Linked DNA regions of Zobellia alginiliquefaciens. Each later gene encodes a partner of the first gene's protein in a complex. Links are inferred from orthologs where the notes say so. Each region holds a gene or a part of one and is shown on either strand. Other genes may lie near its edges. The genes, in order: rny and P0077_RS13140.

Evidence for each region.
Region 2: rny (region 1) and P0077_RS13140 share a complex: the UniProt entries of both Bacillus subtilis proteins name them as parts of the possible RNA degradosome complex. The link is inferred for Zobellia alginiliquefaciens from one-to-one orthologs.

Annotation. Positions count from the first base shown.
Region 1 is NZ_CP119758.1:411,772-427,088, forward strand. What follows is about bases 12,390-15,317. They hold rny (ribonuclease Y), read right to left. Parts: upstream 14,674-15,317; coding sequence 13,105-14,673; downstream 12,390-13,104. Other genes in these bases: P0077_RS01750 (sulfatase family protein), read left to right, coding at 12,390-13,037; P0077_RS01765 (cell division protein ZapA), read right to left, coding at 14,962-15,258; P0077_RS01770 (hypothetical protein), read right to left, coding at 15,274-15,317. Outside these bases: P0077_RS01715 (arylsulfatase), read left to right, coding at 1-1,400; P0077_RS01720 (hypothetical protein), read left to right, coding at 1,533-1,685; P0077_RS01725 (glycoside hydrolase family 127 protein), read left to right, coding at 1,939-4,020; P0077_RS01730 (MFS transporter), read left to right, coding at 4,060-5,634; P0077_RS01735 (glycoside hydrolase family 127 protein), read left to right, coding at 5,641-7,611; P0077_RS01740 (glycoside hydrolase family 127 protein), read left to right, coding at 7,797-9,842; P0077_RS01745 (sulfatase), read left to right, coding at 9,879-11,519; more of P0077_RS01750, read left to right, coding at 11,556-12,389. UniProt on the Bacillus subtilis protein: Endoribonuclease that initiates mRNA decay. Initiates the decay of all SAM-dependent riboswitches, such as yitJ riboswitch. Involved in processing of the gapA operon mRNA, it cleaves between cggR and gapA.
Region 2 is NZ_CP119758.1:3,116,773-3,132,094, forward strand. What follows is about bases 11,820-14,752. They hold P0077_RS13140 (polyribonucleotide nucleotidyltransferase), read right to left. Parts: upstream 14,434-14,752; coding sequence 12,205-14,433; downstream 11,820-12,204. Other genes in these bases: P0077_RS13135 (sigma-70 family RNA polymerase sigma factor), read right to left, coding at 11,820-12,040; rpsO (30S ribosomal protein S15), read right to left, coding at 14,621-14,752. Also shown: P0077_RS13080 (heavy metal translocating P-type ATPase), read left to right, coding at 1-1,112; P0077_RS13085 (TonB-dependent receptor), read left to right, coding at 1,235-3,613; P0077_RS13090 (hypothetical protein), read left to right, coding at 3,634-4,143; P0077_RS13095 (response regulator), read right to left, coding at 4,144-4,788; P0077_RS13100 (tetratricopeptide repeat-containing sensor histidine kinase), read right to left, coding at 4,778-6,706; P0077_RS13105 (hypothetical protein), read right to left, coding at 6,771-7,265; P0077_RS13110 (YpdA family putative bacillithiol disulfide reductase), read right to left, coding at 7,364-8,344; rpe (ribulose-phosphate 3-epimerase), read right to left, coding at 8,323-9,003; P0077_RS13120 (adenosine deaminase), read right to left, coding at 9,095-10,114; P0077_RS13125 (tRNA (cytidine(34)-2'-O)-methyltransferase), read right to left, coding at 10,244-10,696; P0077_RS13130 (VF530 family protein), read right to left, coding at 10,705-10,944; more of P0077_RS13135, read right to left, coding at 11,177-11,819; more of rpsO, read right to left, coding at 14,753-14,890; P0077_RS13150 (DUF302 domain-containing protein), read left to right, coding at 15,142-15,322. UniProt on the Bacillus subtilis protein: Involved in mRNA degradation. Catalyzes the phosphorolysis of single-stranded polyribonucleotides processively in the 3'- to 5'-direction. Necessary for competence development in Bacillus subtilis.

The DNA.
Region 1 (15,317 bases):
GCAGCACCACTTTTCTTTCGGCACAAAACCGTCCTAACGTTTTGATCATGCTTACGGATGATCAAGGTTATGGCGACTTAGGTTCTCATGGTAATCCCTATTTAAAAACTCCTCATATTGAAGAGATAGGGAAACAAGGGCTCGAAATGACCCATTTTTTTTCGTACCCCAACTGTTCCGCCACTAGAGCTGCAATTTTAACGGGCCGTTACCCGTACCGCACAGGAGTTACGGGTGTTACCCAAGTAGACCACTTTATGAATACTTCGGAAGAAACCCTAGCGGAAATTTTAGCTAAGAACGGCTATCGCACGGGAATATTCGGTAAATGGCATTTGGGTGATAATGCTCCTATGCGACCAACAGACCAAGGGTTTCAAGAAGCTTTGGTACATAAAGGAGGTGGCATTGGTCAAGCTGCAGGCCCCGCCGGAAACACGTATTTTGACCCCATCCTTGAACACAATAATGAATCTAAAAAATACAAAGGTTATTGTGATGATATCTTTACCGATGCTGCTCTGGATTTTATCAGCAAAAAAAGTGACCAACCGTTTTTCACGTACCTAGCTACCAACCTACCGCATTTTCCACTGGAAGTTCCAAATGAAAAAGTAGACCCGTATAGAAAAATAGGCCTGCATGAAGATAATGCGCGTACCTACGGCATGATCGATAATATTGATGCCAATGTAGGGCGTGTTTTAAAGCGATTAAAAAAATTAGGCATCGCAGATAACACACTTGTTATTTTTCTTTCGGACAATGGTCCACGACACCGTCGTACTAAAAATGATGTTTATCCGGGTAGATGGGTATCTAATTTAAGAGGTACAAAGACCAGTGTGTACGAATGTGGAATACGCGTACCTTTCTTTGTTCAATGGCCAAAAAAGATTGAAAAATCACAACAGAAAAGTACTATGGGTGCAGTCATAGACGTGTTACCGACCATACTGGACGTCTGTAAAATTGAGGCACCTCAACATATTAAATTAGATGGCAAATCTCTTCTTCCTCTATGGAAAAATGAAAAAACAGACTTTGGAGATAGGGAAATGCATTACGGCCCAACTGTCTTTAAATACATGCATTTTGCCGTTCGTACCCAGAAGTATAAATTGGTAAGCCCGCATGATGACCCGCACCATATTCTCTATCAACCTAAAGACGAAGAACTAAAAGAAGTACTGGCCAACCTTGAATTATATGATGTTGAGAACGACCCAAGCGAACGTATAAATATAGCCAAGAATCACCCTGAAATTGTAGAGAACCTTCTAGCCCGTTATGAAAACTGGTTTGACGAAGTTACCGAAGAAAGAGACTCCAAAGGAATACAACGCATCTATCTTGGTAACGCCATACAACGTTCCACAAATTTATCTCAGTTTGATTGAGGAGGTCCTAGGGTAATTTCCAAAAACGATCTAGGTCACTGGCGCGTTACAACTGAAGCCGGAATTTACAACTTTAGCTTTGACCTTCCTACTCTAGAAAAAGATGGTATAGCCCATCTAAAATATAAAGATGTGCATTTAGAACTTCCCGTAACTAAAAACCAGAAGAAAGTAGTTTTTAAAGAGGTTACCCTTCCCGAAGGAAAAGGAAATTTACACGCTTTCCTAAAAACGGAAAGACTAGCAAAAGGTCCTTTATTTGTTGATGTAGAACGTATTGACTAATATTTACAAGCTTGACTACATAGCTGTATTTATATTTTCAAACCTCATCAAGCCGCACTTAAGTACCACGTTTTAGCTTATCTATTAACAAATAAGGCTAAAATAATGCTACAACTAGATAAAATCTAAGAATTGTTTTTTCTTGTATTGCCCTTAATTTGTATGCTGCGCTGCTTTATAACTTTCACATTTTAATTATGTGAATTCTCAACAAACCAACAAAAGAGCATCGTGCGATATAAATTTTCGGATTATGAAAAAACTCAGCTTCATCCTTTGCATTTTTCTCACCTTGCTTTCCTGCAAGCAAAATACAACTGATCAACATCAATCTTCAGAGGGAACGAATACCAAGGACTACGCCGCCAATTTGGATTCAGGAAAAGGCATTATTAACAATACAAATAGTCCGCATGTAAAACTAAAAAGTATTGACATTGGCGATTGTAAATGGACAGAAGGTTTCTGGGCCGAAAAATGGAAAGTTGCCGAAGAAACCATGATTCCGCATATGGGCGAAATCCTAAAAGGAGACATAGGCCACGGTTACAATAACTTTAAAATCGCTGCTGGATTAAAAGAAGGGGAACACAAAGGATTTTGGTGGCATGATGGCGATTTCTACAAGTGGATGGAAGCCAAAATGTATATCTACGGTGTAAATAAAGATGAAAAAATTGTAGAGGAAATAGATGAAATAATAGACGTCATAGCTCAAGCTCAGCAAAATGACGGGTACCTTTCTACTCCAGCAATTATTCGCGAGGATATTGAACCTTTTACCAATAGACGATATCACGAGCTGTACAATAGTGGCCACCTACTTACTAGTGCCTGTATTCATTATCGTCTCACTGGCAAAACAAATTTTCTAGATATTGCAGTAAAACACGCTGATTACCTCTACAAACTTTTTTCACCAAAGCCGGACCACTTGAAACGATTTGGCTTTAACCAAACTCAGATTATGGGCTTGGTTGAATTGTACCGCACCACAAAAGACAAGCGATATCTAGAACTAGCGGAACAATTCATAAACATGAGAGGTACGTACAAAATTGAAGATGATGAGACTACCAAGGGCTACCCTATTGGTGATATGGTCCAGGAGCGTGTTCCTCTTCGTGAAGAAACCGAAGCCGTGGGCCATGCAGTATTGGCACTATACTATTATGCCGGTGCTGCCGATGTGTATGCCGAAACCGGAGAAAAAGAACTAATTGATGCGTTGGAAAGATTATGGGACAACGTGACCAACAAGAAAATGTACATCACAGGAGCAATTGGTCAAACTCATTACGGACGTTCTTCTCGCCTGGATAAGATTGAAGAAGGTTTTATTGATGAATATATGATGCCCAATATGACGGCCTACAATGAAACTTGTGCCAACATCTGTAATTCCATGTTCAATTACCGTATGCTTACCTTAACCGGAGATGCCAAACACGGTGATATTATGGAGCTTGTGTTGCATAATAGTGGACTCTCGGGCATCAGTCTTGAAGGAAAAGACTATTATTATTCCAACCCACTACGTAAAATTGAGGGAGCGCTTGATTATGAAAAAATGAACGTTGAGTTTCCTGAAAGACAACCCTATCTTAAATGCTTTTGTTGCCCACCGAACTTAGTACGTACCATTGCAAAATCTCCTGGATGGGCCTATAGTAAATCCGAAAACGGAATTGCCGTTAACCTATACGGTGGAAATGAATTGAATACTACATTATTGGATGGTTCAACTATAAAATTGACCCAAAAGACAGATTACCCATGGAACGGTGCGGTAAAAATAACGGTCAATGAATGTAAAGCTGACGCCTTTGAAGTTCTTCTTCGCATTCCTAGTTGGGCTAAAGGAACTAAAATTAAAGTCAATGGGACTTTGGTGGACAATGTGCAATCAGGGACTTTCGTCAAAATCGAAAGAAAATGGACGGCCGGTGACGAAATTACTGTTGATATGCCCATGGAGACCAAGTTCATAGAAGGACACCCTCGCATTGAAGAAGTCCGTAACCAAGTAGCCCTAAAAAGAGGCCCGGTTGTGTACTGTATAGAATCAGCAGATTTACCCGAAAATACAGATATCACCAATGTTTATCTTTCTTCCAATAAAAAACTAAAACCTACCTCTAGACCTGATTTTCTGGGTGGTGTTACTACTCTAGAAGGAGAGATACTTTTACGTCAGGACAAGTTGGGAGAAATGTATCAAGAAGTAAGCGAACCAGAATTCCAATCCTTTAAAACCAATTTTATACCTTACTACGCTTGGAGCAATAGAGGCCAAGGAGAAATGACGGTTTTCTTACCTGTAATCTGGAATTAGGATTTATGGTAACTGACCATAACTTAATTTAGACGATTTATGGATTCTTATAAAAAGAATGCTTTTACGTACTCCACCATTGTGGCAATGGGCGGTTTTATATTTGGATTGGACGCTGCACTTATCTCAGGTACGATTAAGTTCATCACAATTGAATTTTCATTGAACGAACTTGAGCTAGGCTCTGTTGTAGGTGCTCCCGCCATGGGGGTTCTTTTGGCACTTTTGTTCATGGGGTACGCTTGCAACACATTAGGACGAAAAACCACCTTAATGATTGCCGCTGCCTTTTATCTCATTTCCGCAATCTGTTCGTCTTTGGCACCTTCATATTGGACGCTTATTAGCGCCCGTTTCTTGGGTGGACTCGCTTTTAGCTCAATCTCTTTGGCATCCATGTACATTGGGGAAATAGCACCTCCAAAATGGCGCGGAAAATTGGTATCCATGACCCAGATAAATATTGTGTTCGGCCTCTCTGCTGCGTACTTCATTAATTACTTTATTCTTGGTCTTGCAAACTCTAATGCCAATTGGGTAGCAACCCTAGGTATCAACGAATATACTTGGAGATGGATGCTTGCTACTGAAATTATTTTTGCACTATTATGGTTCGTTCTTTTATTTTTCATTCCCAGAAGTCCTGCTTGGTTACTATATAAGGGAAGAACGCAAGAAGCGGAACAAATACTACTAAAAGTTACGGTCCAAGAAAAAATATCGGAAAAAATAGGTCAAATGAAGGCGAGTCTTGAAAAAGGCAATCAAGACCACACCATAATTACTCAATTAAAAGAAATTTTTTCTAAGCCAATGCGAATCACCATGATTATTGCCATGACTATCGCAATTGCACAACAAGCCACCGGAATTAACGCCATCGTTTTCTATGCACCTACTGTTTTTGAACAATTGGGCATTGGTACCGATGCGGCATTTGCCCAAGCTATATACATTGGCCTTACCAGTATTGTTTTTACCGTTCTGGGACTGCTTCTGGTTGATAGAATTGGTAGAAGACCCATGATTTTATGGGGTATGGCTTGGATAGTACTAAGTCTTGGGGTTTGCTTTTATGGTTTCAAAATGGCGGATTACACCATTACCGAACAAGCCATAACCGAAATGAAGGATATTCCCAACTCTGAAAATTTGTCCGCCTTGGTCGGGATTCCTTACGAGAGTGATATTGCCTTTAAAAATGCTTTAATAGAAAGTATTGGAGAAACCGAAGCCAGAAACCACTCCGGACTTTTATTACAAAAGGCCGCAAATATTAACGCAATTCTCATACTCCTGGGAATCCTAAGCTTTATTGCAGCATTTCATTTTTCGGTAGGACCGATTATGTGGGTTCTTTTTTCAGAAATTTTCCCTATTTCCCTACGAGGAATTGCCATACCATTTTTCACCTTGATCACCAGTTTTGTGAGCTATCTGGTACAGAAATTTTTTCCATGGCAATTAGCTACTATGGGCATTAGCTCAACCCTTTTATTCTATGCCATTGTGGTAAGTATTGGCTTGGTTATTCTTTATATCTATTTAAAGGAGACCAAAAATATGACTATAGAAGAAGTACAATTGGCGCTGGCCACTAGACGAAAAAAATAAATAGAAATGAAACAAGCCACTCCTTCAAATATAAACAGCCCGTATACCCAACTAAAAAGTCTGAATATTGGTAATTGCCAGTGGACTACAGGTTTTTGGGCCGATAAATTTGAACTCTGTGTCAATGCCATGGTGCCGTATATGGGAGACGTATTATGTGGAGACGTGGGTCATGCACTTAACAACTTTAAAATAGCGGCCGGAGAAAAAGAAGGCGAGCATCAAGGCATGTTTTGGCATGATGGCGATTTCTACAAATTCATGGAGGCCAAAACCTATGTGTACGCCCAAACCAAAAACAAAGAATTACTTCATGAGTTGGACGAGTACATCACCATAATTGGAAAAGCACAGGAAAGTGATGGGTACCTTCAGACTCAGATACAATTGAGAGAAGGCGTTGATCGCTATGAAAATCGCAAATACCATGAAATGTACAACACTGGACATTTGCTCATTAGCGCTTGTATTCATCACAGCATTACCGAACAACGTAATTTTCTGGATATCGCAATAAAACATGCAGATTTACTGTACACTATCTTTATGCCAGACACCAAACATTACGGTCGTTTTGGCTTTAACCAGACCCAGATAATGGGCCTCGTAGAATTGTACCGTGTTACAGGAGACAAAAAGTATTTGACCCTCGCAGAAAAATTTATAGACAACCGTGGAAAATATGACGTAAAACACCACCCGACCACTGAGGGCTATCCTATTGGCGATATGGTACAGGAACGTACACCTTTACGGGAATCCAAGGAAGCCGTGGGTCATGCCGTGCTTGCCCTATATTACTACGCCGGAGCTGCAGATGTTTATGCCGAGACAGGAGAAAAAGACCTTATTGATGCCTTAGACCGTCTTTGGGAAAACGTGACGACCAAGAAAATGTATGTAACCGGTGCCGTGGGTCAAGCCCACTATGGAGCTTCGGTAAATCGTGATATGATAGAAGAAGGCTTCATAGATGCATATATGATGCCCAACATGACCGCCTATAATGAGACCTGCGCCAATTTATGCAACGCTATGTTCAGCTACCGCATGTTAAATCTTAAAGGGGAGGCCAAATATGCAGATATTGTTGAGTTGGTACTATACAACAGTGCATTATCTGGTATTAGCGTAACGGGCAAAGAATACTTTTATGCGAACCCATTGCGGATGCTAAATAACACCAGAGATTATAACGCACACGAAAATGTGACCGAAACACCCAACAGAGAACCTTATCTGAGTTGTTTCTGCTGCCCTCCTAACCTAGTTCGTACTATTGCTACGGTTTCGGAATGGGCTTATAGTCTTTCTGAAAATGGAGTAACCGTAAATCTATACGGTGCAAATAATCTAGTGTCCCATCTACAAGATGGTTCCCCTATTAAAATTTCGCAAGAAACGGAATATCCTTGGCAAGGAAAGGTAAAGATGAATATTGAGGAGTGTAAAACAGATACTTTCACCATTAGTTTACGCATTCCAAAATGGTCAAAAACTGCACAGATTACAATCAACAATGAAAAATTAAATAACTCCATAACTCCCGGAAGCTTCGTGAAGATTGAGCGTAACTGGAAGAAAGGCGATGTGCTTATTCTTGACATGCCAATGGAAGTTGAATTTATAGAAGGCCATCCAAGAATTGAAGAAGTACGGAATCAAATTGCTATAAAACGCGGACCAATAGTTTACTGTATTGAATCTCCAGATTTACCAGAGAATACAGACATTCTGGATATTTACTTCAACGGCAACAAAAAACTGGAACCTACTTATCAAACTGAGTTTTTAGGAGGTGTTACTACCCTAGAAGGAGAAGTCCTAATCCGAAAAGATAAAGGCGAAGGTATCTACAGAACCGTTCAAAAACCTGAATGGACACCTTACAAAACGCAACTTGTACCCTATTTTGCGTGGAGTAATCGCGGGCAGGCCGAAATGACAGTATTCATGCCTGTGGTTTGGGAGGATTAAAACCCATTTCCCATATTCTGCCAAAAACAGACCAGACCGTACTAAATAGATAAAATAGTGCCATTAGCGGTTAACCCACGTAAAAGGAAACATTTGTTTTAGTGTTTTATTTGTGAGACTCAGGTTATAATCCTGAGTAACCATCTCAACCTAACTAAAACATTTATCCTTTTTAAGACTCAACTATGAAAAGAACATTAGCACTTGCTGGCGGCTTATTACTATCTATTTGCAGCTTTGCACAAGAACATGGGGTCATGAACAATTCAAAGACCCCGCACATGAACCTTAAGACCATTGATATAGATGATTGTCGGTGGACGGATGGTTTTTGGGCCGATAAACTCAAAGCGGCCCATGAGGTAATGATTCCTAATTTAGGCAGGTTAATGGACGACCCTGAAATTATTCATGCCTATGCCAATTTTAAAGTGGCTGCAGGCCTTGAGGAAGGGGAATTTAGAGGATGGTCCTTTACAGATGGAGATTTCTACAAATATGTAGAGGCACTGGCGTATGAATATGCAATGACCAAAGATGAAAAGATAAACCAACAGATGGATGAAATCATCGCGGTGATTGCAAAAGCACAACGTCCCAATGGTTACATCCACACTAAAATTCAAATCGGTCACGGTATTGCAGGTTTTCTTCATGAATCCGAACATCCATTTAAAAGTGATGAAAAACCCTATACCAACGGACCTTCTCACGAATTTTACAATTTCGGACACCTCATGACCGCTGCTTGTGTCCATTATAAAATCACTGGTAAAAAGAACTTTCTTGATATAGCTATTAAAGCGAGTGATAATATCTACGACCATTTTAAAGAACCTTCTCCAGAACTAGCTCGTATAGACTGGAACCCGCCGCATTATATGGGTCTGATAGAAATGTACCGCACCACTGGAGACAAAAAATACCTAGAGCTTACTGAGAGCTTTGTAAACATGCTAGGTACAGCACCCAAAAAACATGGAGACCATCGTGGTATGGACCATAGCCAAAGGGGTACGTCCGTTAGGGAAGAATCCAAAGCAGTGGGTCATGCCGGCCATGCCAACTATTTGTATGCCGGTGTGGCCGATTTGTACGCGGAAACCGGTGACCAAACCTTAAAAGACTACCTAGAGCGTATTTGGACGAACGTAACTACTCAAAAAATGTACTTGACCGGAGCAACCGGCCCTCACCATTTCGGAATATCCGATCATGCAATTGTTGCTGAAGCTTACGGTAAAGATTATGAGCTTCCCAATATAAAAGCCTATAACGAAACCTGTGCCAACATTGGTAATGCCATGTGGAACTGGCGTATGTTTTTAATGAACGGTGAAGGCCGTTTTGCCGATATTATGGAACTGATTTTTTACAATAGTGCCATTTCGGGTATTTCATTAGATGGCGAACATTTCTTTTACACCAACCCATTACGTTTTATTGAAGGCCACCCGCAGAATACAAAAGATGAAGGCAAACGCGGTGAATTCATGTCGGTTTTTTGTTGCCCCCCAAACATCATCCGTACCATTGCCAAAATGCATACCTACGCTTATAGCACTTCAGAAAAAGGAATTTGGGTAAACCTGTACGGAAGCAATGTACTTGATACCGATTTAGCAGATGGCACCAACATCAAACTAACTCAACAAAGCAATTATCCTTGGGACGGGAATATCAAAATCACTATTGATTCCAAAAAGAAAAAAGAATATAGTTTAATGCTGCGCATTCCTGCTTGGGCGGAGAGCGCTGCCATTACAGTGAACGGAGAAAAAGTTGACCAATCTCCAAAAGCAGGGTCATATGCAGAAGTTACCCGCAAATGGAAAAAAGGAGATGTGGTAGAGCTAGAACTACCTATGGCTCCCCTATTGATTACTGCGGACCCAAATGTTGAAGAGACTAGAAACCAAGTAGCCGTAAAACGTGGTCCTTTAGTTTACTGCTTGGAGAGCGAAGATTTAGTAGCAGGCACTAACATCAAAGACATTATAGTTCCTAGCAATATCTCGTTTCAACCTAAATATGAAGCCAACCTTTTATCAGGGATTACGGTTTTGGAAGGCGAAGCCAACCTTTTACCAAAAGAAGATTGGTCTAAACAACTATACAAGCCACTGGCAAAACCTGAACTACAAAAAACACCTATAAAGATGATACCTTATTTTGCATGGGCGAACCGTGGTGTTCATGATATGTCCGTTTGGTTGCCATTGCAATATTGATTTAAGACCAAAGGAAAATTAAGTAATTTAAAAGAAATGAATCTAACAAAATGTATCGTTTGTTTTTTCCTGCTCGGTCATGCTTTAGGTTGTAATTCTCAAAAAAGTGAATCTGGAAAAGCGCTTGCCAAAAAACCCAATATTTTATTCATTGCTATAGACGACCTCAGACCAGAACTGGGGTCCTATGGTTCTGAAATAGTCCAAAGCCCTAACTTAGACAAACTAGCCAGTGATGGTCTTCAGTTTAACCGAGCCTATTGTCAACAGGCTATTTGTGGCCCATCACGTGCTAGCGTTTTAACCGGACTTCGACCAGAGACCAGCGGTATTTTTCACAACTATTTAAAAATACGTGAGCTATATCCGGATATCGTTACTTTACCTCAGCTCTTTAAAAACAATGGCTACGAAGCTACTTATTTCGGAAAGATATTTCATCACGGTGATTTAGATGATTCTCTATCGTGGAGTCGTGTGCCCAATCCCTATCCTAAATCGGTTGTGGGTTTTGCACTTCCCAAGAACCAAAGCATTCGTGAAGCCACCCGTAAGGATATGTTTTCCAAATATGGCGATGTAGCAAAATACGGTCTGGCTATGGGTCCAGCCTACGAATCGGCAGATGTTCCCGATAATACCTATGCTGATGGTTACAATACGGATTTAGCTATTGCACATATCAAAGAAATGGCAAAGACCAATGAAAAGCCTTTCTTCTTAGGTCTCGGTTTTAACAAACCTCATTTAAATTGGGTGGCGCCAAAAAAATATTGGGATTTGTACGAGGAAGAAGATATCCCAATGGCCAGTGACAGTATCTCTCCTAGGAACAGTGCCGCAATGGGTATTCACCCGTCCTTTGAGTTACGAGTCAGATCAGGAATTCCTAAAAAAGGAAAGTTAGGCCGGGGTCTTTCAAAAACCTTAAAACAGGCATATTTGGCCTGTGTAAGCTATGTGGATGCACAAATTGGCCGCGCCATACAAGCTTTGGATGAAGCTGGAATACGGGATAACACTATTATTATTGTTTGGAGTGACCATGGGTACCATCTGGGTGATATGGGTATTTGGGGCAAGGCCACCAACTATGAAATTGCGACGAGAGTTCCACTTATGATTTGGACTCCAGATATGCCCGAAGCAAATAGAGGAGCCCAAACGGAAGCTCTGGTAGAGTTAATAGACATGTATCCTACCCTTTGCGAACTGGCCGGAATTGAAAAGCCTAGTCATGTAGAAGGAAAAAGTTTTGTACCTCTTTTAGACAATCCAACACAAGATTGGAAAACAGCCGTATTTAGTCAGTTTCCTTCTCCAGCCTTGCGGGAATGGGGTTCCTACCCCTTACGCCCTGCTATGCGCGAAACTTATTTTGGGCCGCTTATTGAAAGTATTGAAGCAAAAATTAAAGTCCAACAAAAAGAAAAATGGAATAGAGACCTCTTCGAAAACAAATTAATGGGGTATGCTATGCGAACCGACCAATATAGATTTATTGTCTGGAAAGACCGTACACTACCGCAAGCATTACCTCTTTACTTTGAGCTTTATGACCACAAGAACGACCCTGAGGAAATGGTAAATATTGCTCCAGAAAACCCTGAACTGGTGGCTCAATTATTCACTCAATTCAAAAACGAGAAAAATATACCTGAACAAACTAATGAGTAGAAAATATACTTTTTAAACTAAATTAAATTTACATCTATGTCAATTCATCTTAATCGTTTTAAACTAATCCTATATTCCACTGTTCTGTCCGTAACAACCTTCGGGCTTGCCCAAGAAACTCGTCCTAATATTCTGGTTGTTTTATGCGATGACCTCGGTTATGCCGATGTTGGTTTTAATGGCGCTACGGATATTGTCACTCCAGAAATGGATAAACTAGCTAAGAATGGAACTATTTTCTCGTCAGCGTATGTGGCGCACCCCTTCTGCGGACCAAGTCGTTCCGCATTGTTAACAGGGCGCTATCCGCACTTAACGGGAACACCTTATAATCTGTTTCATAATAGCAGCGATAGAGACGAGGATAATCTGGGCGTTCCCGTGGAAGAAACCTATATGTCCAAAGTGCTTCAAAATGCGGGATACTACACCAGTGCAATTGGAAAATGGCATTTGGGTTCCGCTCCAAAATTTCATCCTAACAAAAGGGGATTTGATAATTTCTATGGTTTTCTAGGTGGTGGCCATGACTATTTCCCTGCCAAATACAACATTACCTACAAATCACAGGTTAAATCTGGGGTAGAAAATATAAGGGATTATTTATGGCCCATGGAACATAACGGGAAGCCTGCCAATGAAACCGAATACATTACGGATGAGTTTTCTAGAGAGGCAAGTAATTCCATACGCTTGGCTACAAAAAAGAAGCAACCTTTCTTTATCTACCTAGCCTATAATGCACCGCACGTTCCGCTGCAAGCCAAGGCAGAGGATATAGCTAAGTTTTCACACATAGAAGACAAAGATCGTAGAACCTATGCGGCCATGGTATATGCCGTTGACCGTGGAATTGGTAACATTGTAAAGACCCTAAAAGAGACAGGCCAACTAGACAATACCTTAATCGTTTTTTTAAGTGATAATGGTGGGAACTTTGATCATGGTGCCAATAACTATCCGCTGAAAGGCACAAAAGGGGATACTTATGAAGGTGGTTATAGGGTACCAATGTTCTTTCATTGGCCCAAGAGAATAAAAAAAGAGCAACGTTTTGACTTTCCTGTTTCTGCAATGGACCTCTACCCTACTTTTGTAGAACTCGCTAATGCCAAACTTCCGGAAGGAAAAGAATTAAGCGGAAAAAATATTATTGAGGATGTAATTCAACAAACCGAACCTTATAAAGACGAAATGATTTTTTCTTTACGCTATCGCGAAGGCTATAATGATGTTGGAGCTAGGCTTGGCGATTGGAAAATTACAAGAATGGGCAATGAACCATGGCGACTTCACAACCTTAAAGAGGATATAGGAGAAAAGAAAAATTTGGCAGGCCGGCACCCTGAGCGACTGAAAGAAATGGTAGCAAGAACACAAGAATGGACAAACAGTTTTGTGGCTCCGTTGTGGGTCTATTCACGCAAAGACCAAGAGCTATGGAATAGCGGTGTAATGCCAAATTACGAAGGCACCTTTGAAGTGGATAAACTTGTTGAACCTCCGGTTCACAATTAATATTCACTTAATTAAACAAAAAAGAGCCGCTATATGCGGCTCTTTTATTTGATATCTATAGTGAAGTCTACTTCGCTACGTTCACTGACCTTGTTTCTCTGATAACAGTGACTTTTACTTGCCCAGGGTAGGTCATGTCTGTTTGTATTTTCTGTGAAATTTCAAAAGACAACTGTGCTGCTTTCTCATCATTCACTTTTTCGCTTTCAACGATTACCCGTAGTTCACGACCTGCTTGAATAGCATAAGCCTTCTGAACACCTCCAAAACTAAAAGCTACTTCTTCTAAGTCTTTTAAACGCTGAATGTACGAGTCCAATACTTGTCTACGTGCTCCCGGTCTTGCACCGCTAATGGCATCGCAAACCTGTACGATCGGTGAGATAAGCGTCTTCATTTCAATTTCATCATGGTGAGCACCAATAGCATTACATACATCTGGTTTCTCTCCGTATTTCTCTGCCCACTGCATACCGAGTATAGCGTGCGGAGTTTCTACTTCTGCTTCCGTGTTCGGTACTTTACCTATATCGTGCAAAAGTCCGGCACGTTTTGCCAATTTAGGGTTCAAACCAAGTTCAGCGGCCATTACACCACATAGTTTAGCCACTTCTCTGGAGTGTTGTAGCAAGTTTTGTCCGTAAGAAGAACGGTATTTCATTCTACCTACCGCACGAACCAATTCTGGGTGCAAACCGTGAATACCCAAATCAATAACGGCACGTTTACCTACTTCTACAATTTCTTGTTCAATTTGTTTTTCTGTTTTCTTAACTATCTCTTCAATACGCGCTGGGTGAATTCTACCGTCTGTTACCAACTTGTGCAACGAAAGTCTTGCCACCTCACGACGTACCGAATCAAAACAAGATAGAATAATCGCTTCCGGAGTATCATCAACAATAATTTCTACTCCTGTTGCAGATTCCAAAGCACGAATATTTCTACCTTCCCTACCAATAATCCTACCTTTAACATCATCTGATTCCAAGTTAAAAACAGATACACAGTTCTCTACCGCTTCCTCCGTTCCTATACGTTGAATGGTGTTAATAACAATTTTCTTGGCTTCCTGCTGCGCAGTTAACTTAGCCTCTTCTACGGTAGTTTGAATATAGGCCATAGCATCTGTCTTTGCCGTTTCCTTTAACGACTCCATCAGCTGCCCTTTTGCATCATCTGCGGAAAGTCCCGAGATTACCTCTAACTGCTGTACTTGGTTCTTATGAAGCTTTTCTAGTTCATTTTGCTTCTTTTCAAGGAATGCCTCCTTATGGGAAACTTCCTTTAACTTACCGTCTAGCTGAGAGTTGAGTTTTTTACTTTTGGCCAATTCATTACTAACCTGAGACTCTTTATCCCGAGTCCGCTTTTCGGCCTCGCCAATCTTCTTGTCTTTATTAATAATTACTTTCTCATGCTCTGCTTTCAACTCTAAAAACTTCTCTTTAGCTTGAAAAATCTTATCCTTCTTAATGTTTTCGCCTTCGGTCTTGGCGGCACTGATTATTGAATTTGCCTCGGTTTTGGCATTGGAAAGCATTTTTGAAGCTTTCCCCTTTTCCATAAATTTTGCGATGGCAAATCCAATCGCAAGGCCGACGATACCGGCTATTATAAGTGTTGCACTATCCATATATCTAACAATTTAGGTTTGAACAAGCCTGAGCACTTAGCAGTTACATTGTGATACATGTACCGACCACCGTTGCTCAAACAAATCCATAAAAAAAGCCCACATCAGCGAAGTTTTGAACAAACTCCAATAAACAGGTTTAGGGCTACAAGACTGATCAAGAATCCCTATACGAGTAGGGCCCGCTTTTACAATCTAAACTCACCCTTTTTAAACAAAATAAATGTTGAGTTTGTCAAAAGGTAATACCAATGTGGGCAGTAACTTATGTATTTTAAAGAACGTATTTTATTTTAAACCTAGCTTTGATGTCACCAACTGATCCAACGCTTTTAAACGTTCGGTTGCATTTTCGGTTCCTTCGGATTGATCAATACCACGCTGCTCGATTTTAGAGGCAAATTGTAAGGCACACATGGCCAAAACATCTTGCTTATCTCGCACAGCATAACTTTGTTCAAACTTTTTCGCCAATTGTTCAATGTTCTTCGCCGCCTTTCGCAAGCCTTCTTCCTGGCTTGGATCAATGGTCAAAGGGTACACCCTATCAGCTATAGAAAGCTTTATTTTTAGCTTTTCCGACATTTTATTTTTTAAACATTATTCTGAAAGTTGTGCTATACAATAGTCCAATTCCCTGATCA
Region 2 (15,322 bases), 2.7 Mb from region 1 along the record:
CATATGCTTTTCAGGATTGGTTGTACCGGGCATTGGTGTTTTTAGTGATTTCATGCCCTTGTGCGCTGGTCATCTCTATTCCCTTGGGATATTTTGGGGGATTGGGTGCGGCATCTAGGAATGGTATTCTGTTTAAAGGCGCATCGTTTTTGGATACCATGACCAAGCTGAATACCATAGCGATGGATAAAACGGGAACGGTGACCAAAGGGGTGTTTAAAATCAGGGATATTGTATTACATGGAAATGGACAAAATGAAAGCACAATCACCCAAAATGAGCTAATGAACTACCTCGCAGCTCTGGAGTCACAATCTACACACCCGATAGCCAAAGCCATAATGGACTTTCATTTGAAGGAAGATTTAGGGTTTAGCGCAACGGAGGTTACCGAAGTAGCCGGCATGGGGCTAAAAGGTACCGTTAACGGTAAAACGGTCTTTGCAGGTAATGAAACTTTATTGACTGCTCATGGCATAAGAGTACCCGATACTGCATTGGCTATAGCGGACAGTTTAGTTGTGATAGCTATTGATGATGCATTTGTGGGGTATGTAACCATTGCGGATGAGTTGAAGGACGATGCCGGGCAGGCCGTTCTGGAAATGGAAAAGACGGGTGTCACCAATATAATAATGCTTTCCGGTGATACGGATGCCATCACTCAAGCGGTAGCAAAAAAACTAAATATAAAAAATGCCAAAGGCGGCCTCTTGCCCGAAGACAAACTGAACGAAGTAGAGCGTCTAAAAAAGAAGCCTGGAGCTACTGTAGCGTTTGTAGGAGATGGAATTAATGATGCGCCAGTATTGGCAGCTAGTGATGTGGGTATCGCAATGGGTGGTCTGGGCAGTGATGTAGCCATAGAAACGGCCGATATTATCATACAGACCGATCAGCCCACCAAAGTGGCACAGGCCATAGAAATAGCAAAATCCACAAGGCGTATCGTTTGGCAGAATATAGCTCTTGCATTTGGTGTCAAAGCTATTGTTCTGCTTTTGGGTGCTTCTGGTATGGCTACCATGTGGGAGGCCGTTTTTGCAGATGTGGGTGTGGCATTGTTGGCAATTCTTAACGCAGTGCGTTTACAGCATATGAAATGGGATTGAGTACAGCGTGTAAAGGCATAGAATTCAGCGGTTAGAACGATTGTTAAAATTGTTAAATTGATGTTATTGAGTTCGGTCAGATACTTTTTTTATGCACTTTTATATTCCAAACAACTTTTACCATGCATCTAAAATTTACCACTACTTTTTTACCACTTCTTTTAACGCTTTTTCTAGCGAATATTAGCCAGGCTCAAAATGGAGAGATCGAGATTACAGGTACGGTCGTGGAAACCGGCGGACAGCCCGTGGCATTTGCTACGGTACTGATTGGCGATAAAGCCACACAAAAAGGAATTACGGGAACCACCACCTTAGATGATGGTACTTTTAGTTTAAAAACGGATGCAGAGAACTTCTTCGTTGAAATTAGTTTTATAGGCTTTGAGAAAAAAAGATTTGATAATCTCGTGTCCGCAAACGGTAAGATAGATTTAAAGGAAATAACACTGGCAGCAGATGCGCAACAACTTTCTGAAGTTGTTGTAGCAGGTGAGGTGTCACGAACACAGTTTAAGTTAGATAAACGTGTTTTTAACGTAGGAAAAGATATTAGTAGCACAGGCGCTAGTGCATTGGAGGTGCTGAACAATGTACCTTCCGTAAATGTAAATATCGAAGGGCAAATTAGCTTACGCGGAAGCCAAGGGGTACAGGTATTGATAAATGGAAAACCTTCTATTCTAACCGGAGAAGGTGGGAATGCCTTGGGTACGATTACTTCGGATATGATAGAACGGGTAGAGGTGATTACCAATCCATCGGCGAAATATGATGCGGAAGGTACCTCGGGAATCATAAATATCGTCATAAAGAAAGAAGAACGGGAGGGCCTTAACGGTTCAATTAGTTTAAATACGGGGTCTCCGGACAATCATAGCTTTGGTTTAAGTCTCAACCGCCGTACAGAACGCTTTAATCTCTTTAGTCAACTTGGAGCGGGATATAGAGAACTTCCGAACGATGTAGAAAATATCAATCGGGATTTGACCGATGGTTCATCTATAGCCTCCGTAGGTGAGGAGTTTAGAAATGAGGAGTTTTATAATATCATTCTCGGTACGGACTATTACATCAATGATAATAATGTATTGACCCTTTCAGGGAATTTTGCCTATGAAATAGAGGACCAGCCCTCACAAACCAATTATGAATCTAGGGATGGGGACAACCAATTAATTTCGGAATGGGAACGTACGGAAACTACCGAAGCAACAAATCCCAAATATCAATATGAACTTCAGTATAAAAGCGATTTTAAGGACCATGAAGACCATGATCTTTTATTCAGTGCTTTGGGTAATTTCTTTGGAAAAGACCAGTCTTCGGATTTTGAGGATTTCACTATTTCAGGGGATGATCAAGATGCTGTTCAGCGCACGCGAACCGAGTTTAAAGAAGCGGAGTATACGTTTAAATTAGATTATACCAGACCCTTTACCGAAGAATGGACTATGGAAGCTGGGGGGCAGTATGTGATGAACGATGTAAGTAACGATTATGAGGTGCAAGACCTGATAAGCGGTGCTTACGTGTCCGATACCAATTTAACCAATGTATTTGAATACGACCAAAAGGTGTTTGCCCTTTATGGAACAGGAGCTTATGAAGGTGAAAAATGGGGCATAAAGGCTGGGGTACGTATGGAACAGACCAACCTTAACACCTTACTGAAAAATACGAACGAAGCGAACGAGCAGAAGTATTCCAATCTTTTTCCTAGTGCGCATACCTCATATAAGTTTACCGATAAAGTTTCTATGCAAGCGGGTTATTCACGAAGGGTGTATCGCCCGGATTTATGGGATTTGAATCCGTTTTTTAATATCAGAAATAATTTCAATATCCGTCAAGGTAATCCAGATTTACAACCAGAATTCACCGATTCGTACGAGGTTACCAGTATTTTTATTCTTGAAAAAGCATCCTTGAACGCCAGTGTTTATCATCGTTATACTACAGATGTAATTGAGTCTATCAATACATTGGAAGGAGACGTGAATATTAGCAAACCAGAGAATATCGGAACCAACAAAGCAACAGGTGTGGAGTTCAATGCAAAGTATAGTCCGCTAAAATGGTTTACCGCAACTACGGATTTAAACTATAACAGATTTGTAAGAGAAGGGAGCCTCGATACCCTAAATTTCGATTTTAATGCGGATAGATGGTCTGCTAAACTTATGGCCAAAATTAAAATGCCCGCCGATATAGATTTTGAAGCAACCGGTAATTACCAAAGTAGCTATGAGACCGTACAAGGAAAAACCAGTGACAACCTCTTTCTGGACCTTGGTGCTCGCCGAAAAATCCTTAAAGGTAAAGGTGTGGTTAGTCTAGGCGTTAGGGATGTTTTTGCCTCACGGGTACAAGAATCCGAAATTACCCAAGATACTTTTTCAACATATAGTCGTAGACAAAGGGGCAGGTTTATTACATTTGGCTTTAGCTATGGTTTTGGTAAAGGTGAAGCCATGGAGTATTCGGGAAGAAGAAGGTAAACCAACAAACCAAACCAACTATGGGAAGAAAAACAGAAGAAAAGATGCGTACCTACCACAGGTACTTAGGCTTTTTCTTGGCAGGAATAATGGCCATGTACGCTATAAGCGGTATTATTTTAATTTTTAGGGATACGGATTTTCTTAAAAAAGAAGTTGCCGTAGAAAAAACAATAAAACCTAATATAAAGGCAGAAGATGTTGGCAAGGCTTTGAAGATTAAACACTTTAAAGTAGAAAAAGAGGAGGGAGGAACTGTTTATTTTGAAGGCGGAACCTATGATAGTCAGACTGGATTTACCACATACACTCAGAAAAATTTACCTTATGTTTTGGGAAAAATGACCAAAATACACAAAGCAACTTCTAGTCAGCCTTTATTTTTCTTGAATATTTTCTTTGGTGCGGCACTGCTATTCTTTGTAATATCTGCTTTTTGGATGTTCAGACCTAGTGCTCCTATATTCAAGAAGGGTATTTATTTTGCCCTTGGCGGACTGGTACTTACCCTTATTTTACTGTTTGTTTAATTAGGAGTCCAGAAGCCCAATTTTAATGGCATGTTTGGTAAGACCTGCTAAATTTTTCACCTGTAATTTAGAGATTAAGTTCTTACGATAGCTCTCTATGGTGTGCTTGCTCAGGAAAAGTTCATCTGCAATTTCTTGGGTAGTATATTCATCCGCAATGAGTTTAAGTACCTCTTTTTCTCGGTCGGTTAGATGAACTTCTTCTTGTTTTTTATTTTCGAACATAGCGTCTGTATAGACACGTTTTACTTCTTGTGAAAAGTATTTTTCTCCTTTAACTATAGTTCGCATGGCAGCTAGGAGTTCGTCCTTTTCTGCATTCTTCGGAACATAACCGTCAACATTGTTTTGAATGAGTTTCTCGATCATTCCTCCATCAATATGCATACTTACCACTAATGTTTTTAGGGTAGGGTATTTTTCTTTTACAATACGGTTCAGTTCAATACCATCCATTTCCGGCATGCTGAGGTCGGTAATGAGCAAGTGAAGTTCATTGGCCCCGTTAATGTCTAGATATTTAACCACCTGCGCACCATTTTTAGCCGTAGTAGCTACTAAAAATTCAGGGGCATCGTTTAAGATGCTCAGTAAACCATCTATAAACATTTTATGGTCATCTGCTATGATGAGGTTATATTTCATGTGATATTTTTTTTATAGGTATTTCAATAGCTATTACGGTTCCTCTGTTGGGTGTTGAGTCTATGTGAAGCGTGCCGTTAAGTTGGGTGATTCTACTTTGTATATTCTCAAAACCGATACCGTGGTTCGTTGCTGTGGTGTCAAAACCTTTGCCGTTGTCTTCAAAAAGTAAGGATAGTTCATGGTTTAAAAGACTCAGGTGAAGGTCTACTTTTGAAGCTTCCGCATGTTTTAACGTATTGGTCATTAACTCCTGTATCATCTTAAAAAGTTCCATTTGGACCGTATCGTCAATCGCATTAATATCCACTTCAGGATGTGGGTGAAAACCTATTTTTAGTGTTCCGCTACGCGAAATAGAGGCAATATATTCCCGTATCAAATCGGAAAAAGCATTTTGTCTAAACTTTTTGGGAATCAGCGTGTGTGAGATGTCCCGTACCAATTGATATGTCTCGTCCAATTGTCCGTTAATATCTTTCCATCTATCGGATTCACTGGTCATGGAAGCTACTTGCAACTTTATTCCGGCAAGGTTGCCACCAATACTATCATGTAGTTCTTGGGCAATTCTTTTCCGCTCTTCATCTTGCCCATCAATAGATGCTTTAATAAGGTTAAGTTCTTGTTCCTGTTTTAGCGTAGTAACCTTTTGTTGATTAATTATTTCTTGCTTTTTGTTCAATTCGCTTTGCGTCTGTATCTTTTGATAGTAGACATAGAGTAAAGCGATTATAGGAATTAGAATCACGAGGAAACCAATAAGAAATGCTTTTTGAACGGTCTTCTGCCTTTTGAGTTCTGCAGCCTTGATGAGTTGGTCTTCCTCAAGGCTGGAAATAGCCTTTTCTTTTTCTAGAGTTTCATATTGAATTTCTAGTTCTTTTATGATTTCCCGTTGTTGTTTGGTATTTATTTGATGGTTGACACCGGACAATTGGGTCATTACCGCGTACGCATTTTTATAATCATCTAACTTGGCAAAACTCCTGGCCTGTATCATCAAAGCTTCTTTTTGAAACTGAAGGTTTTCGCGATCTATGGCGTTGATATAGGCAAAACTCAATGCAATATTTGCGGTTTTGTACATTTCCTCTTTATAGTACAATTTGGCCAAGAGCAATGAGCCTTCAAAATAGATAGCGGTAAAATCACGGGCCAAAGCTTGATTCCTAACGGATTCATACCCTTGAAATGCCTTTTCATAATCTTGTTGTGCTTCGGCAAGTTTGGCTAAATTTAATTTAGCCGATAATTCTTTTTCTGCATCTTTAAAGTCCAACGCCATGCGCAATGCCTCTTCGTAGTCTGTACGGGCAAGGTCATATTCTTGTTTAAAAAGATGGGCATTACCCATGAGAAGATGGGCTTGTATGGTCAGTTTTGGAAATTCTGTTCCATAATTCAATACGGCTTTGGTAAGCACCACTAGCGCTTTATCCGTTTCTGATTTTAGGATGTAGTTGTGTGATAGACCTATTTTATTCCGGTATTGAAATTCAGTGGAGTTCGTAGCTTCTGCATCTTGAAGCCCTTTTATATGCCATTCAATAGATTTGTCTAAAAGGCCATTAAAATGATTTCCGATGCCTAAAAAGTAATGTGCTTTAGCATAGTGGAACGTTTTTAAGGAGTCCGGTTTTTGCCAGTTGCCCAATTCTTTTACGTAAAGATTGCCATAGTGTAAAATGGAATCCGTGTTGCCTCTTGTAATATGTTCTTCCATTAATTGCTCAAATATGGAAAACCGCTGATTTCCAAACTCGGCATATTTTAAAGCTTCGTAATGTGATTTTAACGATTCTTCCTGATGGGTTGGAATGGTCGAAAAAGTGATGCGTGGCGGTGGGGCATGCAAGTCTTTCCCAGATTCTTGGGCATGCAGATTTAAAGCGCCCAACAGAATAACTGTTGCCAATAAACAGTAGATGTGCAACAAACGGAAAAAATAGGATTTATGTTTTGTTTTCAGCGGTATGGTTTTATCCTGGTAAATAGATTCGTTTTAAATCGTTTCCTTCCAATTCAACAACTTTTTTCTCTATATATTTTATGAGTTCGGGACAATCCGTTTGGTAATCATCGCAAATTACGGTTTTTGATTTTCCATTCGTAGTCAAGGTCACGATAAGTTGACTGTTACATGAGGTTTCTGAACCATAGTGGGTTTTCAGGTTCCAAAAACCTTGAGCTTCTAGCTTTTTGAAAAAGCCTAAAGTTTGTAAACTGTCTAAAAAAGTCTGACTATTTTCATTGTAAGTTGCCGTTTCAAAATTGGACGAAATACCGGGAATATGCGAGATTTTGTTCTTTACGATTTTAAACGAATCAAAATGAAAAGCCCCGCGTTGAACTAATAAAGAATATTGGTTGACTTTACTTAAATGCGATAAATCTTTATTTTCAACTGATTTGTTATTGAAATAAATGGCGAAAGCCAGACAGATGAGCAGGAGTTTTGGGTAGATATATTTCATAGTTCAGGTTCTTTAGTGGTACAAATGTCATGTTTTGCACCACCGAAAAATATACCTGTAACCGTGAAATGTTACCCCCTGAAAACAGGGGTAAGTAGTTATGTAGTGCTAATCTCTTTTTCCTTTAGAATGGAGGAAATTATCATTTTAGCATGTATTCTAGAGTTTTCAATAAACCATTTATGGGTTTCCATACCACCGCAAATCACACCGGCCAAGTAAATGCCGGCAACATTGGTTTCCATGGTTTCTGGGTCATATTGAGGTAGCTTCTTGGCGTCTTCTGAAAGTTTAATACCCATATGGGTTATAAAATCAAAATTGGGCATGTAACCGGTCAAAGCCAATACAAAGTCGTTCTGAAGGGTAACCGTTCCTTCTGGAGTATCAATTACAATTTCACTTTGCCGCACTTCCGTTAATTTCGAATTAAAGTAGGCTTTAATACTGCCCTCCTCAATACGGTTGATTATATCAGGACGAACCCAGTATTTTACCCTGGGGCCAACTTCGTCACCTCTAATAATTAAAGTAACCTCGGCACCTTTGCGGTAACATTCTAAAGCAGCATCAATAGCCGAATTACTGGCGCCTACAACAGCCAGTTTTTGACTGGCATAAAAATGCGGGTCTTTGTAATAGTGAGCTATCTTAGGTAAGTCTTCTCCCGGTATGTTCAGCGTATTTGGTAAGTCATAAAATCCGGTAGCCACAATAACTTTGTCCGCGGTGTACGTATTTTTTGAGGAAACGATCGAAAATCCATTCTGTGTCTTTTCTACGTTTTTCACTTTTTCAAATAGCCTTATATTTAAATCATTGGAGGTAACTATCCTTCTGTAATATTCTAACGCTTCATTGCGTTTAGGTTTTGCCTCTGTGCTTATAAATGGAATGTTATCTATTTCCAACTTTTCCGAAGAAGAGAAAAACTGCATGTTCTGCGGATAGTTGAACAATGAATTTACGATAGGGCCTTTTTCAAGAATCACGTAGTTCAATCCATTTTTTTGGGCTTCAAGGGCACATGCTATTCCTATAGGTCCTCCACCTATAATTACAACTCGAAAATGCTCCATCTATCCGTAGATTTTTTAAGTTCTTGAATTGTTTTCGTTGGGTCTTCGGTCTTAAAAATAAAGCTGCCTGCCACAAGAATATCCGCTCCTGCTTTTATAAGGGCTTTGGCATTTTTGGAATTTACCCCACCATCAACCTCAATCAAAGTAGAGGCATCGGATTCTTTAATCAATTCCTTTAGGTTGTGTATTTTTTCGTACGTATTCTCTATAAAACTTTGTCCGCCAAAACCAGGGTTAACACTCATAATGAGAACAATGTCCAAATCTTTGATTATATTTTTGAGCAAGTTAACATTGGTATGTGGGTTCAATGCTACCCCAGCTTTCATTCCTTCCGCCTTTATAGCCTGTATGGTTCGGTGTAAATGCGTGCAAGCTTCATAATGAACCGTAAGGTGTGTTGCGCCCAATTCAGCAAAAGTTTTAATATAGCGGTCTGGGTCAACAATCATTAAATGCACATCTAATGGCTTAGTGGCATGCTCAGCAATTGTTTTCACAACTGGCATGCCGTATGATATATTAGGAACAAAAACGCCGTCCATTATGTCAATATGGTGCCAATCAGCATCACTGTTGTTTACCATTTCTATATCGCGCTGTAAGTTGCCAAAATCGGCCGCTAGAAGAGAAGGTGCAATTTTTGTTTTGCTCATTTTGTGTCTGTTAAAAAGAATTTATGCAAAAGTAGTGAATTGTGTTTTTACGAAGTAACGCATACCGGCTAAAGAATAACACCGTACGGAGTTAGTTGTTTTTCAGATATTCGTCGATCTCTTGTAAATAGCCTTGTTTTTCTTGTTCCGATAACCAACTTGCCTTAAACCCATTTTTTGCCAGTTCCGCAATTTGCGACTTCGATAAATTTAAGGCCTTGGTTATTTCCCAAAAATTTTCGTTCATATACCCGCCAAAATAAGCAGGGTCATCAGAGTTGATAGTGACCAGTAAATTGTGTTCCATCATGGTGGGCAGTGCATATTCTTTTAAATCCTGAATAACTTTAAGCTCAAGATTGGATAAGGGGCACAGGGTAAGTGGCATTTGCTGCTCAACTAGTCTTTTTACCAAATCAGCATCGTCCAGACAACGGTTGCCATGGTCAATTCTGGTGACTTTTAGGAGGTCTAGCGCTTCCTTAATATATTCCGAAGGGCCTTCTTCGCCCGCATGGGCTACCGTTAAAAAACCTTCGTTAAGGGCCTTTTCAAAGACCCGTTGAAATTTAGAAGGCGGGTTGCCCACCTCCGAAGAATCCAATCCTACGGCTACAATTTTATCTTTATGGGGTAAAGCCTGTTCTAAGGTTTTAAAGGCCGAAGCTTCATCTAGATGCCTCAAGAAACTCATAATTAGCCTGAAACTTATGCCCAATTGTTTTTGACCGTCTTCTAGTGCATTGTAAATTCCGTTTAAAACGAATTCAAAAGGAACGTTACGGTCCGTATGGGTTTGAGGGTCAAAGAAAATCTCTACGTGTTTTACGTTTTGCTCATGAACTTTTGTCAAATACGCCCAAGTAAGATCATAAAAATCTTGCTCCGTAAGTAGAACAGAAGCCCCTGCATAATAGATGTCTAGAAACTCTTGAAGATTATTGAAACTATAGGCTTGTTTAATTTCGTCAACATTGGCATATTTAATTTTAATGTTATTGCGTTTTGCAATCTTAAACATAAGTTCAGGTTCAAAAGAGCCTTCAATATGTAAATGGAGTTCGGTTTTTGGCAATCCTTGAATAAAGGAAAGCATTTCAGAATCTTTCATAGACAAACGCGTTAAATTTTTGAATACCAATGAGATACTTCAAGTTAATCGTTTTTTTATAAATATCGACTAATTTAAAATTTAGTATGGTCAACTAACAGTCGTAATGGAGGGTGATTACTTTCTTCTTTATTGGATGTTCTTAAGCCCTTCATAGACCGCGATACCTACGGCATTGGCTAGGTTTAAACTTCGAATGTGTTCACTATAAAGTGGAATTTTATACAAACTGTCTTTGTACGAAGATACCAAGGAGGAAGGTAAGCCTACGGATTCTTTGCCAAAAACAAGAAATTGACCATCCTCAAATGGAATGGACCAGTGATTTTTAGTGCCATGACTAGAAAACAATATTAGATTTTTCTCACCGTGTTGCGACAAAAAGTCGTCCAGACTTTCGTAAATGTGTACCTCTAAATGGGGCCAGTAGTCAAGTCCTGCACGTTTTAAGCGTTTGTCGTTTAATTCAAAGCCAAATGGTTTAACGAGATGTAAGGTAGACCCTGAGCCAAGTGCCAATCTGCCAATATTTCCGGTGTTGTTGGGTATTTCGGGTTCTACAAGTACAATGTTGAAGGGCATATAACAATCTATTTATGAAAAGATTTCAAATATAACTGTTCTACCTTGGTTCGGGCCCATGGTGTACGCCTTAAAAATTTTAAAGACGACTTAATTGTAGGGTTGCTTTTAAAACAATTGATGTTTATACGTTCTGCCAATTCTTCCCATGAGTATTTTTTTCTCAACTGTTCCAATATGTCCACTAATTTTACACCGTGTAATGGATTGTTAGGTTGGGTGTTGGATGATTTTTTTTCGGATTCCATAGTGGTACTTTAAATGTGTGATTCTTGTTATTTTCCATCAGGCCCATTAAATAAAGGGCTTGTGGGTGATTGTACTATATATTATAAATGAAAAAACTCCGGTAATCAGCCGGAGTTTATTCATCAATCAAAAAACGAACAGTCATGATAAACTGTTGTTGCTTTTAAAATTACAATATATATGCCAAATTTCCAATTTAAGGAATATTTAACGTGCAATTTTATGGTGTTTTTAACCTAAATAGGTCTTAAGGATTTTGCTTCTAGAAGTATGTTTTAATCTTCTAATAGCTTTTTCTTTAATCTGACGAACTCTTTCTCTCGTTAGGTCAAAAGTTTCACCAATTTCTTCCAATGTCATAGAATGTTGCCCGGCAAGACCAAAGTACAAACGGATAACGTCTGCTTCTCTTGGAGTTAGAGTTTCTAAAGCGCGCTCAATTTCAGTACGCAAAGATTCGTGCAACAATTCTTTGTCAGGATTTGGAGATTCACCACTACGAAGTACATCGTAAAGGTTAGAATCTTCACCGTCAATAAGAGGCGCATCCATAGATACATGACGACCAGAGTTTTTAAGCGACTGCTTAACATCTGCAACCGTCATATCCAATTCTTTTGCAATTTCTTCTGGTGAAGGCATACGTTCGTGTGCCTGCTCTAGAAAAGCAAAGGTCTTGTTAATCTTATTGATCGATCCAATTTTGTTCAATGGCAAACGTACAATACGAGATTGTTCCGCCAAAGCTTGTAATATAGATTGACGAATCCACCATACTGCATAGGAAATAAATTTAAATCCCCTCGTTTCGTCAAATCGTTGTGCGGCCTTAATAAGGCCAAGGTTACCCTCGTTAATTAAATCGGGTAAAGTAAGTCCCTGGTTTTGGTACTGCTTAGCTACCGATACAACGAATCGAAGATTGGCCTTTGTTAGTTTTTCAAGAGCGACCTGATCGCCTGCCTTGATACGTTGTGCCAATTCTACTTCTTCATCTGCTGTAATCAAGTCTACTTTGCCTATTTCTTGCAAGTACTTGTCCAAAGATGCGGTCTCCCTGTTGGTGACCTGTTTTGTGATTTTAAGCTGTCTCATGTAAATAAATTAGGTTCAGTTTGCATAGACTGCATATACTTATACGTAAAAAACATAGAAATGTTACAATTGGGTGAAAAAAACTTTACTTTTTAGATAAGTCGCATAAAAAAGCCTCAACTTACTATGTTGAGGCTTTAAATATGTATTAAAGAAAAGAGTGTTTAGTCTCTTCTTGGCTTACGATCACGGTTGTCTCTACCACCTCGTCTGTCATCTCTACCACGACCACGATCTTTATCGTTACGTGGTGGTCTTTCTACAAAACCTTCAGGTTTTGGTAAAAGAGCTTTTCTAGAAACCTTTTCTTTACGGGTTCTTGGGTCGGTACCTAAGTACTTCACATCAAAAACGTCACCCATGTTCACAACATCGGAAACATTCTCGGTTCTTTCCCATGCCAATTCGGAAACATGTAACAATACTTCATTGCCCGGGGCATCTTGGTATTCTACAACAGCGCCAAAGTCTAGCATTTTAATTACTTTAACTTCGTAAGCACTACCAACTGCAGGTTTGAACATTAGGGCATCGATCTTGGCCAATACCGCGTCAATACCATTCTGGTCCGTACCTAAAATTTCAACAATACCTTCTTCTGTAACCGGGTCTTCATTGATAACAATAGTAGTATCTGTTTCTTTTTGAAGTTCTTGAATTACTTTTCCTCCTGGTCCAATAAGTGCACCAATAAATTCATTAGGAATAGTACGTGTAACCATTTTTGGAGAATGAGGCTTCACATCTGCGTTAGGAGCAGAGATAGTATCCGTCAGTTTTCCAAGAATGTGTAAACGACCTTCTCTTGCTTGTTTTAAGGCATTTACCAAGATTTCGTAAGAAAGACCTTTTACTTTAATGTCCATTTGGCAAGCGGTAATACCATCTGCTGTACCGGTTACTTTAAAGTCCATATCTCCCAAGTGATCTTCATCACCTAAAATATCGGAAAGAACGGCATATTTACCAGAGTCCGCATCAGAAATTAATCCCATTGCAATACCTGAAACCGGTTTTTTCAATTGTACACCAGCATCCATCATTGCCATAGTACCAGCACAAACAGTAGCCATAGAAGAGGAACCGTTAGATTCTAACACTTCGGATACTACACGAACTGTATAAGGGCAATCTGCAGGGACCATTCCTTTTAAGGCACGTTGTGCCAAGTTACCATGTCCTACCTCACGACGAGAAGTACCACGGATAGGTCTTGCTTCACCAGTTGAGAAAGGAGGGAAGTTGTAGTGTAAATAGAAATTCTCCTCACCTTCGTAAGATGGCATGTCAATTTTGTTTGAATCTCTAGAAGTACCTAGGGTTACAGTAGCCAATGCCTGAGTTTCCCCACGGGTAAATATAGCGGAACCGTGTGTTGATGGTAGGTAATCTACTTCACACCAGATAGGTCTAATCTCATCGGTCTTACGACCATCTAAACGTAAACCTTCGTTTAGGGTAAGATCACGAACAGCAGCTTTTTCAGCTTTATTGTAGTATTTTGAAATCATACCACCAAAGTCAGCTTGTTCTTCTTCAGAGAAAGTAGCTTTAATTTCTTCTTTTATTTCACTAAAAGAAGCGCTTCTCTCATGTTTGGCAGAACCTGCTTTAGCTACGGCATATACTTTGTCATATGCCATGTCGTGAATTTTCTTGGCCAAGTCTTCATCTTCTCTTTCTGGCTCATACTCACGTACATCTTTCTTTCCGAAAGCTTCAGCAAGTTTTAATTGAGCGGCACACTGTACTTTAATGGCTTCGTGTGCAAATTTGATGGCCTCGGTCATTTCTTCTTCAGAAATTTCATCCATCTCACCTTCAACCATCATTACAGAATCAGCAGAAGCACCGATCATCATATCAATGTCGGATTCGGCCAATTGAGCTCTAGTTGGGTTGATAACGAATTTACCGTCTACGCGGGCAACTCTAGCTTCAGAGATTGCACATTCAAATGGAAAATCCGATAATTGAATTGCAGCAGATGCAGCCAAACCGGCCATTGCATCTGGCATAACGTCATCATCATGAGACATTAATTGAATCATCACCTGAGTTTCAGAGTGATAATCTTTTGGGAAAAGTGGACGAAGTACACGGTCTACCAAACGCATAGTCAATACTTCACCATCACTAGGTCTTGCTTCCCTTTTGAAGAAACCACCTGGGTAACGGCCCGCAGCTGCAAATTTTTCGCGGTAATCTACCGTTAATGGAAGAAAGTCAACATCACTTTGTTTGTAGTTGGAAACAACCGTACACAATAGCATACATTTTCCTGACTGTACAACAACAGAACCGTGGGCCTGCTTTGCCAATTTTCCGGTTTCGATAGAAATTTCCCTACCGTCACCAAGGTCTATGACCTCTTTAAATACTTTTGGAATCATAAATTTTAATTAAATACGCCAATGGGCGAATTGTTAAACAATGGTCTTATCGACTTGTTAAGGCCGAAGTTGTTGTGTTGTGTTGACCAATGAAAAACTGGGTGCAGCTTTTTGTAAAATCCTAATTATTTAGGATGACTAATATATAAAAAAAAAGGGCTGAAAATTTCAGCCCTTTGTAAAATACTTATTTTCTAATACCTAGTTCTTTAATAAGCTCACGATACTTAACAATATCGTTCTTGATCATATAATCAAGTAGGCTTCTTCTTTTACCTACCAACTTTACTAATGAACGCTCAGTGTTGTAATCTTTGTGGTTCTTTTTTAAGTGACCGGTTAGGTGGTTAATTCTGTGTGTGAACAAAGCGATTTGGCCTTCTGTAGAACCTGTGTTTGTTTCACTACCGCCGTGTTTCTTAAAGATTTCGGCTTTTACTTCTTTTGTTAAATACATTCCAATATTGTTTTAAATGATTTTTATGTATATATGACTGATTTTCAATCAAGCTGCAAAGATACGATTTATGAGCATAAAACAAATAATTTGTTCAATTAAATGTATTGTGGCCTTGGTAGGTAAAAAAAACTGTGTGATACAGAAAAAACCGATTGCTAATACCTTGCGTATATTATTATACTATTAATGGCGGTCTGTTGATTAGAACACCGATATAGACTTAAGTCCCCCTAAAAAATAATATGATTATGAATTTGAAATTTTTTATGAGTGTTTGCTTGGTATTAGCTTTTATTGCATGCGATGAAGATGAAACAAACGAACCTGAAAAGACGGATACCGCTCCAAATGTAGTAGGTATGAACTTTCTAAAAAGTACACAATCTTTTGATGAGACCTATGCTGTTCTTAAAGCAAGTTTAGAGGCAA